Regions from separate parts of the Microbacterium sufflavum genome, predicted to be linked through region 2. Evidence: predicted binding sites of a transcription regulator. Region 2 holds the regulator's gene; the other holds the start of a gene.

Region 1 (4,674 bases), on a different contig from region 2:
ATGAAGCCCAGGTGATAGCGCTGGACCGCATCGGACAGACCGAGCCCCCGCACGATCTCGTACTCCGGTCCCGGTGCGTGGAAGCCCGTGCAGGACACCGTGATCACGTGCGTGACATCGGCGGCGGTCACGTCGGGATCCGCGTCGAGCGCGCGACGGGCGGCCTCGACGAAGAGCCGCGAGGCCTCCCGCGTGTAGTAGTCGTTGCGTGCTTTCGTGCCCGGGGCGAGCAGTCGACCGGAGCGACGGTCGTAGAACAGCGGCTCGTCCGGCTCCGCCCCCTCGGCGAGTTCATCGATCACGGTGTGCCGTGTGTCGATCCCCGACACGCGGAAGGAGGTCGACACGATGCGCTGAGCCAGCCGACCGAGACCGGGCTGGGCGGCGAAGACCTCACGCACCTGCTCCTGCACGAGAACGGTCTCGGGGACGATCGTCTGCAGCGATCGAAGCACAGGCGGTCGGCTCATGGGCCCACTCAACCACCCGGCGAGCTCCGGGGAAAAGGGGTTGCGTCGTGGCCGTCGCGCGCCTAGAACCCGAGCGCTCTGGCGAGCTTCGACTCGGAGGACGCCTCACGGGCGCCGGCCGCACGCACCACGCCCTCGACCGCGGCGAACAGGGCTGCGCGTCCTGCCTCATCGGCGGGAGCGGCGGGACCGAGCTCCACCTCCCACTCACGCCACGCGCGGCGCGTGCCACGGCGGACGTCGGTCGCACGGACGCGATCGTCCACGAACTCCGCCACGACGCCGCGCGGCCCCGTGAGCAGGTAGGCCGTGCGGTCGTTCTCGATGCGCGCGAGGGGGGTCAGCGGCGCCGTCGTCCAGCCGGAGATCGCCTCGACGACCACGGCGGGAACGGTCTCGCCGGTGTCACCGAGCGGCCATCCCAGCTCCAGGCGTCCGTCGCCCTGCCGCGGCCCCTTCACGTGCCAGCCCTCGTCCGGGCCGCCCGTGCGGCGACGCAGCGCGACGCCCGAGCGCGCGAGGGCGCCGTCGTCGGTGTCGAGATAGTGCGCGTCCAGGGCACGGTGCTCACCGGACGACACGGCATCGACCCCCGGGATCGCCTCCCACCGCGGGAGCGGAGTGTCGTCGTCGACGTCGTACGTGCGCTCGACCTCGACCGTGCGGGAGGGCTCAGTCATCCTCGAGCGTGAGGTCTTCGAGCGACTCCTCGAACCAGTAGTCGACCTCGGTCGGGCCGTCGCCCTCGCCCGTGTTCTGCGGCTCGCCGCGGCGGTTGTACACCACCTGCGTCTCGCTGTAGGGGACGATCAGCTTGTCGTCCGCATCGCCGAGGGGGATGATCTGCCCGTCCAGCGGGCCGCCGTGGAGTCGTGCGAGTGCCATGTGCCCAGAGTAGACCCGACCTCCCCCATCCGCGCGGCGCCCGGCCGCTCAGCCGAGCAGGACACCGAGGACGGCTCCCGCGATCATCCACGGTCCGAACGCGATCCTGGTCGCCCGGTCGGCGCGCCGCAGCGCCATCAGCACGAGCGCGTACAGGGCTCCGAGGACGAATGCGGACGCCGCGCCGAGCGCGAGCGCCGTCCAGCCGTGCCACGCAAGCAGCAGCCCGATGACCGCCGCGAGCTTGACGTCTCCCCCGCCCATGCCGGCGCGACTGATCACGCGCAGCACCAGGTAGAAGCCACCGAGCAGGACGCCGCCGAGCAGGGCACGGATCATCGACTCGGGCCGACCCGTCGCGACGGCATCCCCGGTGACGAGCAGGAGCAGGGCGGCGAGCGTGGGCAGCACGATGCGGTTGGGGAGACGGTGCGTGCGTGCGTCGATCACGACCAGCCATCCGCCGATGCCGAGGAGGGCGCCGTGCACCAGGCCGATGAGGGCGAGTCGGAGATCCATCCGGGCAGGCTAGGCGAGCAGCATGCGCGCCGATGACCCCCTGTGGACAGGGTTTCGCGGATGTCCGATGTACGAATTAGCGTCGTTCACGTCACTTGCTTTATTCGTACATATCTTCGAGGATGGATGCATGGGGATCGGGCTCGATGCGATGACCGCGCTCTCTCCGACCAGCGACAACCGCGCCGGAGAGGTGCTGCGGCTGCGCCGCGAGATCAGCCGGATGCAGCGGCGGCGCAGCGAGCACACCCTGCTCCCCCTCGACCCCGCCTTCGCTGCGCTGCTGCCCGAGGAGGGACTCCAGACCGGCACCTCCTACACGGTCTCCCCCTCCCCGGCCCTCGTGCTGGCGCTGCTCAGTGCCGCCTCGGGCAAAGGGCACTGGTGCGCGGTGATCGGCATGCCGACCCTCGGGGTGGAGGCCGCCGCCGCCTACGGCATCGACCTGACCAGGCTCATCCTCGTCCCGTCTCCCGGAGACCGCTGGCTCGCAGTGACCTCCGCCCTCGCCGAAGTGGTGCCGCTGATCGTCGTCCAGCCGGAGTCGAGGGCCCGGGATGCGGATGTCGCACGGCTGAGTGCTCGACTGCGCGACCGCGGCTCCACCCTGCTGGTCGCCGAGGAACCGGGCGCGGGGCGGTGGGCGCAGAGCGAGGGCACCATCCGCCTGCACGACCCCGACTGGCACGGGCTCGGAGAGGGGTGGGGCCTGCTCTCCGATTGCACGGTGACGGTCACCGCCCGGACCAGGCACAGCCCGCGCGCCTCGAGTGTGCGGGTGCGGCTCCCCGGCGGACACGGTGCCGTCGAGACGGCGGTGGCCGAGCTGACCGCACTGCCCCCGCTCTCCGTCGAACCGGAGGCGTCGGGCACCTCCGCCCCGTCGGAGCTCCTCTTCTGGGCGGAGGCAGGATGAACGCTCCCCTCCGCGTCCTCGTGCTGTGGTTCCCGGACTGGCCCCTGCGGGCGGCCCTGGGTGGCGGGCAGCCGCATCCGCCCACGGCCCTGGTGCAGGCGAACACGGTCGTCGCGTGCACCGCCTCGGCCCGAGCGCACGGCGTCCGCATCGGCCAACGTCGCCGCGTCGCCCAGGGACTCCTCTCCTCGCTCCGGGTCCTCCCGCACGACCCGGGGAAGGACGAACGGGCCTTCGCCCCGGTGCTGCAGGTCATCGAGAGACACGCCCCCGGGGTCACGCTCCTGCGCCCGGGCCTCGCGATCCTGCGAGCCAGGGGCATCTCGCGCTACCACGGGGGCGAGGCGGAGGCGGCGGCGGCGCTCTCCGCGATCCTGGCCGACGCCGGCTACCCCGAGGTGCGCGTCGGGGTCGCCGACGGTCCCTTCACGGCCGAGATCGCCGCACGGGGAACGGCCCCCTGCACGGTCGTCCCGCCCGGCGCCTCCCGGGATTTCCTGGCACCGTACCCCGTCCAGGTGCTCCGCGACGAGCAGCTCAGCGGGCTCCTCCTGCGACTCGGGGTGCGCACCCTCGGCGCGTTCACCGCCCTCGACCCGCTCGATGTGCGCGACCGTTTCGGCGAACAGGGAGCCCGGATGCACGCCCTCGCCTCCGGCGCCGACTCCCGCCCGCTGACCCCGCGCCCGCCCGACCCCGAGCTGGCGCGGAGCATCGAGTTCGACACCCCCCTGGGCGGCGCCGACCAGGTGGCCTTCGCCGTGCGGCAGACGGCCGACGCCGTACTGCTCGCCCTCGCCGATGCCTCCGTCGTCTGCACCGAGGTGCGGATCGATCTGACGGACGATGGCGGCGAGGTCTTCTCCCGCACCTGGCTGCACCCGACGTGCTTCGACGCCTCCGACCTCGTCGACCGGGTGCGCTGGCAGCTGGAGTCCCTGGCGGCGCTGACCGCGAAGGAACCCGTGGACGAGGCGAGGGCGTTCGGCGGCATCGCGGCGGTCCGCATCCTCCCCGTCGCCGTGGACGACGCGGCACACCATCAGCCCGGCCTCTTCGGATCGGGCACCGACGAGCGCCTGCACCACGCGGTCTCCCGGGTGCAGACCATGCTCGGACATCAGGGCGTGGTCACGGCGGCCGTGTCGGGTGGGCGCTGGCTGGCCGACCGTCAGGTGCTCACCCCGTGGGGCGAACGAGTGGTGCCCCCGCGGGACCCCGGGTCGCCCTGGCCGGGCAGCCTCCCCGATCCGCTGCCGTCCGAGGTCTTCCGCCCTCCCCGCCCGGTCGGCGTCGTCGGGGTCGACGGGAGCGTCCTCACGGTGGACGACCGCGGGGCGCTGTCGAACGACCCCGCCCGCATCGACGGTGCCGGGGTGCAGGCCTGGGCGGGGCCGTGGCCGGTGCAGGAACGCCGGTGGGCTCCGGGGGGCGGCAAGCGGGGGCATCGGCTCCAGATCGTCGACGACCGCGACCGCGCCTGGCTCGTCTTCCACGCCGGCGAGCGCTGGTGGGCTGAAGGGAGGTATCGCTGATGGGATGGCACAACCCGCCGCTGAGCTGGGATCAACTGGAGCGCACCCTCAGCGGCGATCCGGCCCCGCCGTCCGCGACCCCCGGGCGACGAGCGGACCCCGGACCCGTGAGCCGACGCCGCAAGCGCCTCCCTCCCGCCCTGCCGAAGCGGCCGGAGGACGCCGTGCCCTATGCCGAGCTGCACGCGCACTCCTCCTACTCCTTCCTCGACGGCGCCTCCTCCCCCGAAGACCTTCTGGCCGAAGCCGAACGCCTGGGCCTGAGCGCACTCGCCCTCACGGACCACGACGGGTTCTACGGCGCCGCGCGCTTCGCCGAGCTCGCGGAGCACATGGAGGTGCAGCTGCA
Region 2 (4,674 bases):
AGGACGTGGAGGCCCTGCTCGCGAAGCAGGCCGCCGGTGCGACGTTCGCGATCACGCAGCTGTTCTTCCACGCCGACGACTACCTGGCCTTCGTGGAGCGTGCCCGCGCGGCCGGGGTGACCATCCCGATCCTGCCCGGCATCATGCCCATCACCTCGCCCGCTCGGCTTTCCCGCGTGCTGGAGCTCACGGGAGAGGAGCTGCCCGGAGAGCTCTCCATCGCCCTCGACGTGGAGCCGACCGCCGAGGGGCGCCGCGAGATCGGCATCGCCTGGGCCGCGCGCCTGGCCGCGCAGGTCGTGGCCGGCGGCGCCCCCGGCGTGCACCTCTACGCCTTCAACCAGCACGAGACCGTCCTCACCGTCCTCGCCGAAGCCGGCATCCTCCCGGCTCTGCGCCGTTAGACCCCCGCCGAAAGGAAACACCATGACCGCATTCCCCGAGGGAACCATCCTCGGCTACCCCCGCATCGGCCGTCGCCGCGAGCTCAAGAAGGCCGTCGAGGCGTTCTGGGCGGGCCGCATCGACGAGCAGGAGCTGGAGCGCACGGCCGCCGAGCTGCGCGCCGCCACCCGAGAGCGGCTCGCCGCGCTCGGCCTCGGCCGGGACGACTCCGCGATCCCGGAGTCCTTCTCGTTCTACGACCAGGTGCTCGACGCCGCGGTGACCGTGGGCGCGATCCCCTCGCGCTTCGAGCACCTGCGCGCCGCCGACGGCACGGTCGGCCTCCCGGCGTACTTCACGATCGCGCGGGGCGAGGGGGAGCGCGCGCCCCTGGAGATGACGAAGTGGTTCGACTCGAACTACCACTACCTCGTGCCGGAGATCGGTCCGGAGACGGTGTTCTCGCTGTCCAGCGACCGGCTCGTGCGCGAGGTCGCAGAGGCCGCTGCCGCAGGCTTCACCACGCGCCCGGTCGTGGTCGGCCCGGTTACCCTGCTGGCGCTCGCGAAGGCCTCGGACGACGCCCCCGAGGGCTTCGATCCGCTGTCGCGCCTGGACGACGTGCTCCCCGTGTACCGGGAGCTGCTCGCCCGCCTCCGGGCCGCGGGAGCGACCTGGGTGCAGCTCGACGAGCCGGCGCTCGTGAGCGAGTCGCTCCCCGCCGACACCGCCGCCCTGGCGACCGCGGCCGAACGTGCACTCGCCGTGCTCGGGGGAGCGGAGGACCGTCCGTCGATCCTCGTCGCCGCCCCGTACGCGGCGCTCGACGCCGTGTTCCCGGTCCTCGCGGCCGCACCCGTCGAGGCGATCGCGGTCGACCTGGTCCGGGGCGCTGTGCCGTCCGCGGCGGAGGGTCTCGCGGACAAGACGCTCGTCGGCGGCGTGATCGACGGGCACAACATCTGGCGGGGCGACCTGGCCGCGGCGTTCGCCACGCTCGAGCGTCTGCGCGACCTGGGGGCCGCGGCCGTGTCGGCCTCCACCTCGACCTCACTGCTGCACGTGCCGCACGACGTCGCCGACGAGACCTCGCTCGACCCCCGCCTGGTGTCGTGGCTGGCGTTCGCCGATCAGAAGGTGCAGCAGGTCGGTGTTCTGGCCCGCGGGCTGTCGCAGGGTCCCGAGGCGATCGCCGCCGAGCTCGACGAGGCCTCGGCGGCCCTGCGCGACCGGCTGGACGCGCCGGGCGTGCGCGACGGCGCGGTGCGCGAGCGGGCGCTCGTCGACGCCGACTTCTCGCGGGTGTCCTACGAGGAGCGGGAGAGTGCGCAGGAGGCCCTCGGCCTCCCGGTCCTGCCCCTGACGACGATCGGGTCGTTCCCGCAGACCGCCGACATCCGTCGCGCACGGGCACGGTTCACGCGCGGTGAGATCCCCCGCGACGACTACGACGACTTCCTGCGCCGGGAGATCGCCGCGGTCGTGTCGCTGCAGGAGGACCTCGGACTCGACGTGCTGGTGCACGGGGAGCCGGAGCGCAACGACATGGTGCAGTACTTCGCCGAGAACCTCGACGGCTTCGCGGTCACGGAGCACGGGTGGGTGCAGTCGTACGGCTCGCGCGCCACACGCCCGTCGATCCTGTGGGGCGACGTCTCCCGGCCGGCACCGATCACGGTCGACTGGTCCGGATACGCGCAGTCGCTCACCGCGAAGCACCTCAAGGGCATGCTCACGGGGCCGGTGACGATCCTCGCGTGGTCGTTCGTGCGCGACGACCAGCCGCTGGGGGAGACCGCGAACCAGGTCGCGCTGGCGCTGCGCGAGGAGATCGCCGACCTCGAGGCTGCGGGCATCGCCGTGATCCAGGTCGACGAGCCGGCCCTGCGCGAGCTGCTGCCGCTGAAGAAGGCCGATCAGCCGTCCTACCTGGACTGGTCGGTGGCGTCGTTCCGTCTGGCGACCGGTGGGGCAGCACCGGGCACGCAGGTGCACACGCACCTCTGCTACTCGGAGTTCGGTGTCGTGATCGACGCGATCCGCGCGCTGGACGCCGACGTCACGTCCATCGAGGCCGCCCGCAGCCGGATGGAGGTCGTCGCGGACATCGCCGAGGCCGGGTTCGACCACGGCATCGGCCCCGGCGTCTACGACATCCACTCCCCGCGGGTTCCCGCGGTGGAGGAGGTGGAGTCCCTGCTGCGTCGCGCCGTGGAGGAGATCCCCACGCGGCAGCTCTGGGTCAACCCGGACTGCGGCCTCAAGACCCGCGGCTACGAGGAGACCACCGCGTCGCTGCGGAACATCGTCGAGGCCACGCGCCGCGTGCGCGCCGAGGTGGGCGCCTCGGTCTGATCATGTGACGAAGGCCCTCTCCGAGCGATCGGGGAGGGCCTTCGTCGTGTCCGGGTCAGACGGCTCGCAGCACCGCGACGACCTTGCCGAGCACCACGGCCTCGTCGCCGAGGATGGGCTCGAAGGCGGTGTTCCGCGGCAGCAGCCACGTGTGTCCATCGCGGCGACGGAGCACCTTGACGGTGGCCTCGCCATCGAGCATCGCCGCGACGATCTCGCCGTTCTCGGCGTCGTGCTGCGAGCGGACGACGACCCAGTCGCCGTCGCAGATGGCGGCGTCGATCATCGACTCGCCGGAGACCTTGAGCATGAACAGGTCGCCCTTGCCGACGAGCTGCCGGGGGAGCGGGAAGATCTCCTCGACCTGCTGGTCCGCGGTGATGGGCACGCCGGCGGCGATGCGGCCGACGAGGGGCACGAGCGCGGCGTCGCCGACGGGAGTCGTGACATCGGCCGGGTTCTCGGCGCCGGAGCCGGTGCCGGGCAGGTCGATCAGCACCTCCATGGCGCGCGTCTTGCCCGGGTCTCGACGCAGGTAGCCGCTCAGCTCCAGCTGGCCGAGCTGGTGCGTGACGCTGGAGAGCGACTTGAGCCCGACGGCGTCGCCGATCTCGCGCATGCTCGGCGGGTAGCCGTTCTGGGCGATGGCGGCCTGGATGACCTCCAGGATCGCCATCTGCTTGGGGCTGAGGCTCTTGCGACGGCGGGTCCGCGGCGCCTCCGACTCCGGGGCTGTGGTCTCGCTCATGATGCTCCTTCAGTGCGTGAGATCCGACGTCGCTCTTCGAATGTCGGTGGCCCGTGGTGGGGTGTCCTTGTCGAAACCGTATCCGAGAATCGCGCCGATCTGGAAGATCTGTTCGAGCGTGTCGGACGATTCGTGGACAGGGTTTCGAAGACAGCTTGACAGATGTTCGAACTCGAAGATATCTTCGGAACGTAGCTTCGCATTCACGGCTCCCGGCCGAGTCGCGGATGCGAACGCTACGCCAACCTCCCCGGGCCCTCGCGGCGCCGGGACAGTGAAGGAGCAGACATGAGCACCATCAGCCTCAGCACCGCGACCGCGATCTCCGCCACGGCCCGTCCGGCCACGCGGCTCCGGCTCACGGCTCGCGGTCGCGGTGTGCTGCTCGCGGTCGCGTCCGTCCCGCTCGCCGTCGGCATCGCCTTCGCGGCGATCAGCGGCGGCAGCGCCATCGCCTCCGGTGCCGACAAGCCCGTGGCCGCCGTCGAGACCATCACGGTCATGCCCGGTGACACCCTCTGGTCGATCGCCGGCTCGATCGCTCCCGAGGCCGACCCGCGCGACGTGATCGGCGACATCAGCCGCATGAACCTGCTCCGCGGCGGAGAGATCCAGATCGGTCAGGAGCTCGCGATCCCGGCGCAGTACGCGGAGTGACGCATGGCCGTCGGTGCCGCCTCGTCCTCTTAACATGGATAGGGTGACCCTCTCCCTCAACGATCTCCCGCTGCGCGACGATCTGCGCGGACTCACTCCGTACGGCGCACCGCAGGCACCGCTCCCGATCGCCCTCAACGTCAACGAGAACACGCATCCCGTTCCTGACGAGGTCGCCAGCGACATCCTCGACGACATCGCCGTGGCGATCCGCGACGTCAACCGCTATCCCGACCGGGAGTTCACCACGCTGCGGGAGGCGTTCGCGGACTACCTCGGTCACGGGCTCACGGCCGAGCAGATCTGGGCGGGCAACGGCTCGAACGAGGTGCTGCAGCACATCCTGCAGGCGTTCGGCGGACCGGGGCGGACGGCGTTCGGCTTCGCTCCGACCTACTCGATGTATCCGCTGATCGCGCAGGGCACGGGTGCGTCGTGGGTCGCCGGCACCCGGCACCCCGACTACTCGATCACCCCGGAGGAAGCCGCGGAACAGGTGCGCGCCGCCGACCCCGACGTGGTGATCTTGT

What was found. Region 2 encodes LexA, which represses DNA repair genes until DNA is damaged. Its sites were predicted from a motif close to TCGAACANNTGTTCGA; they were not measured.
Region 1: the regulator LexA is predicted to act here: its motif matches at 1,979-1,994, upstream of imuA' (DnaE2-dependent mutagenesis accessory factor ImuA').

Annotation. Positions count from the first base shown of each region.
Region 1 is NZ_JAHWXK010000002.1:30,054-34,727, reverse strand. It holds gene KZC56_RS14735 (type III polyketide synthase) at 1-470, opposite strand, end outside; gene KZC56_RS14730 (CYTH domain-containing protein) at 533-1,150, opposite strand; gene KZC56_RS14725 (hypothetical protein) at 1,143-1,355, opposite strand; gene KZC56_RS14720 (prepilin peptidase) at 1,404-1,874, opposite strand; gene imuA' (DnaE2-dependent mutagenesis accessory factor ImuA') at 2,005-2,790, shown strand; gene KZC56_RS14710 (DNA polymerase Y family protein) at 2,787-4,325, shown strand; gene KZC56_RS14705 (error-prone DNA polymerase) at 4,325-4,674, shown strand, end outside.
Region 2 is NZ_JAHWXK010000003.1:37,008-41,681, reverse strand. It holds gene KZC56_RS16315 (methylenetetrahydrofolate reductase) at 1-404, shown strand, start outside; gene metE (5-methyltetrahydropteroyltriglutamate--homocysteine S-methyltransferase) at 427-2,739, shown strand; gene lexA (transcriptional repressor LexA) at 2,795-3,487, opposite strand; gene KZC56_RS16300 (LysM peptidoglycan-binding domain-containing protein) at 3,776-4,144, shown strand; gene KZC56_RS16295 (histidinol-phosphate transaminase) at 4,179-4,674, shown strand, end outside.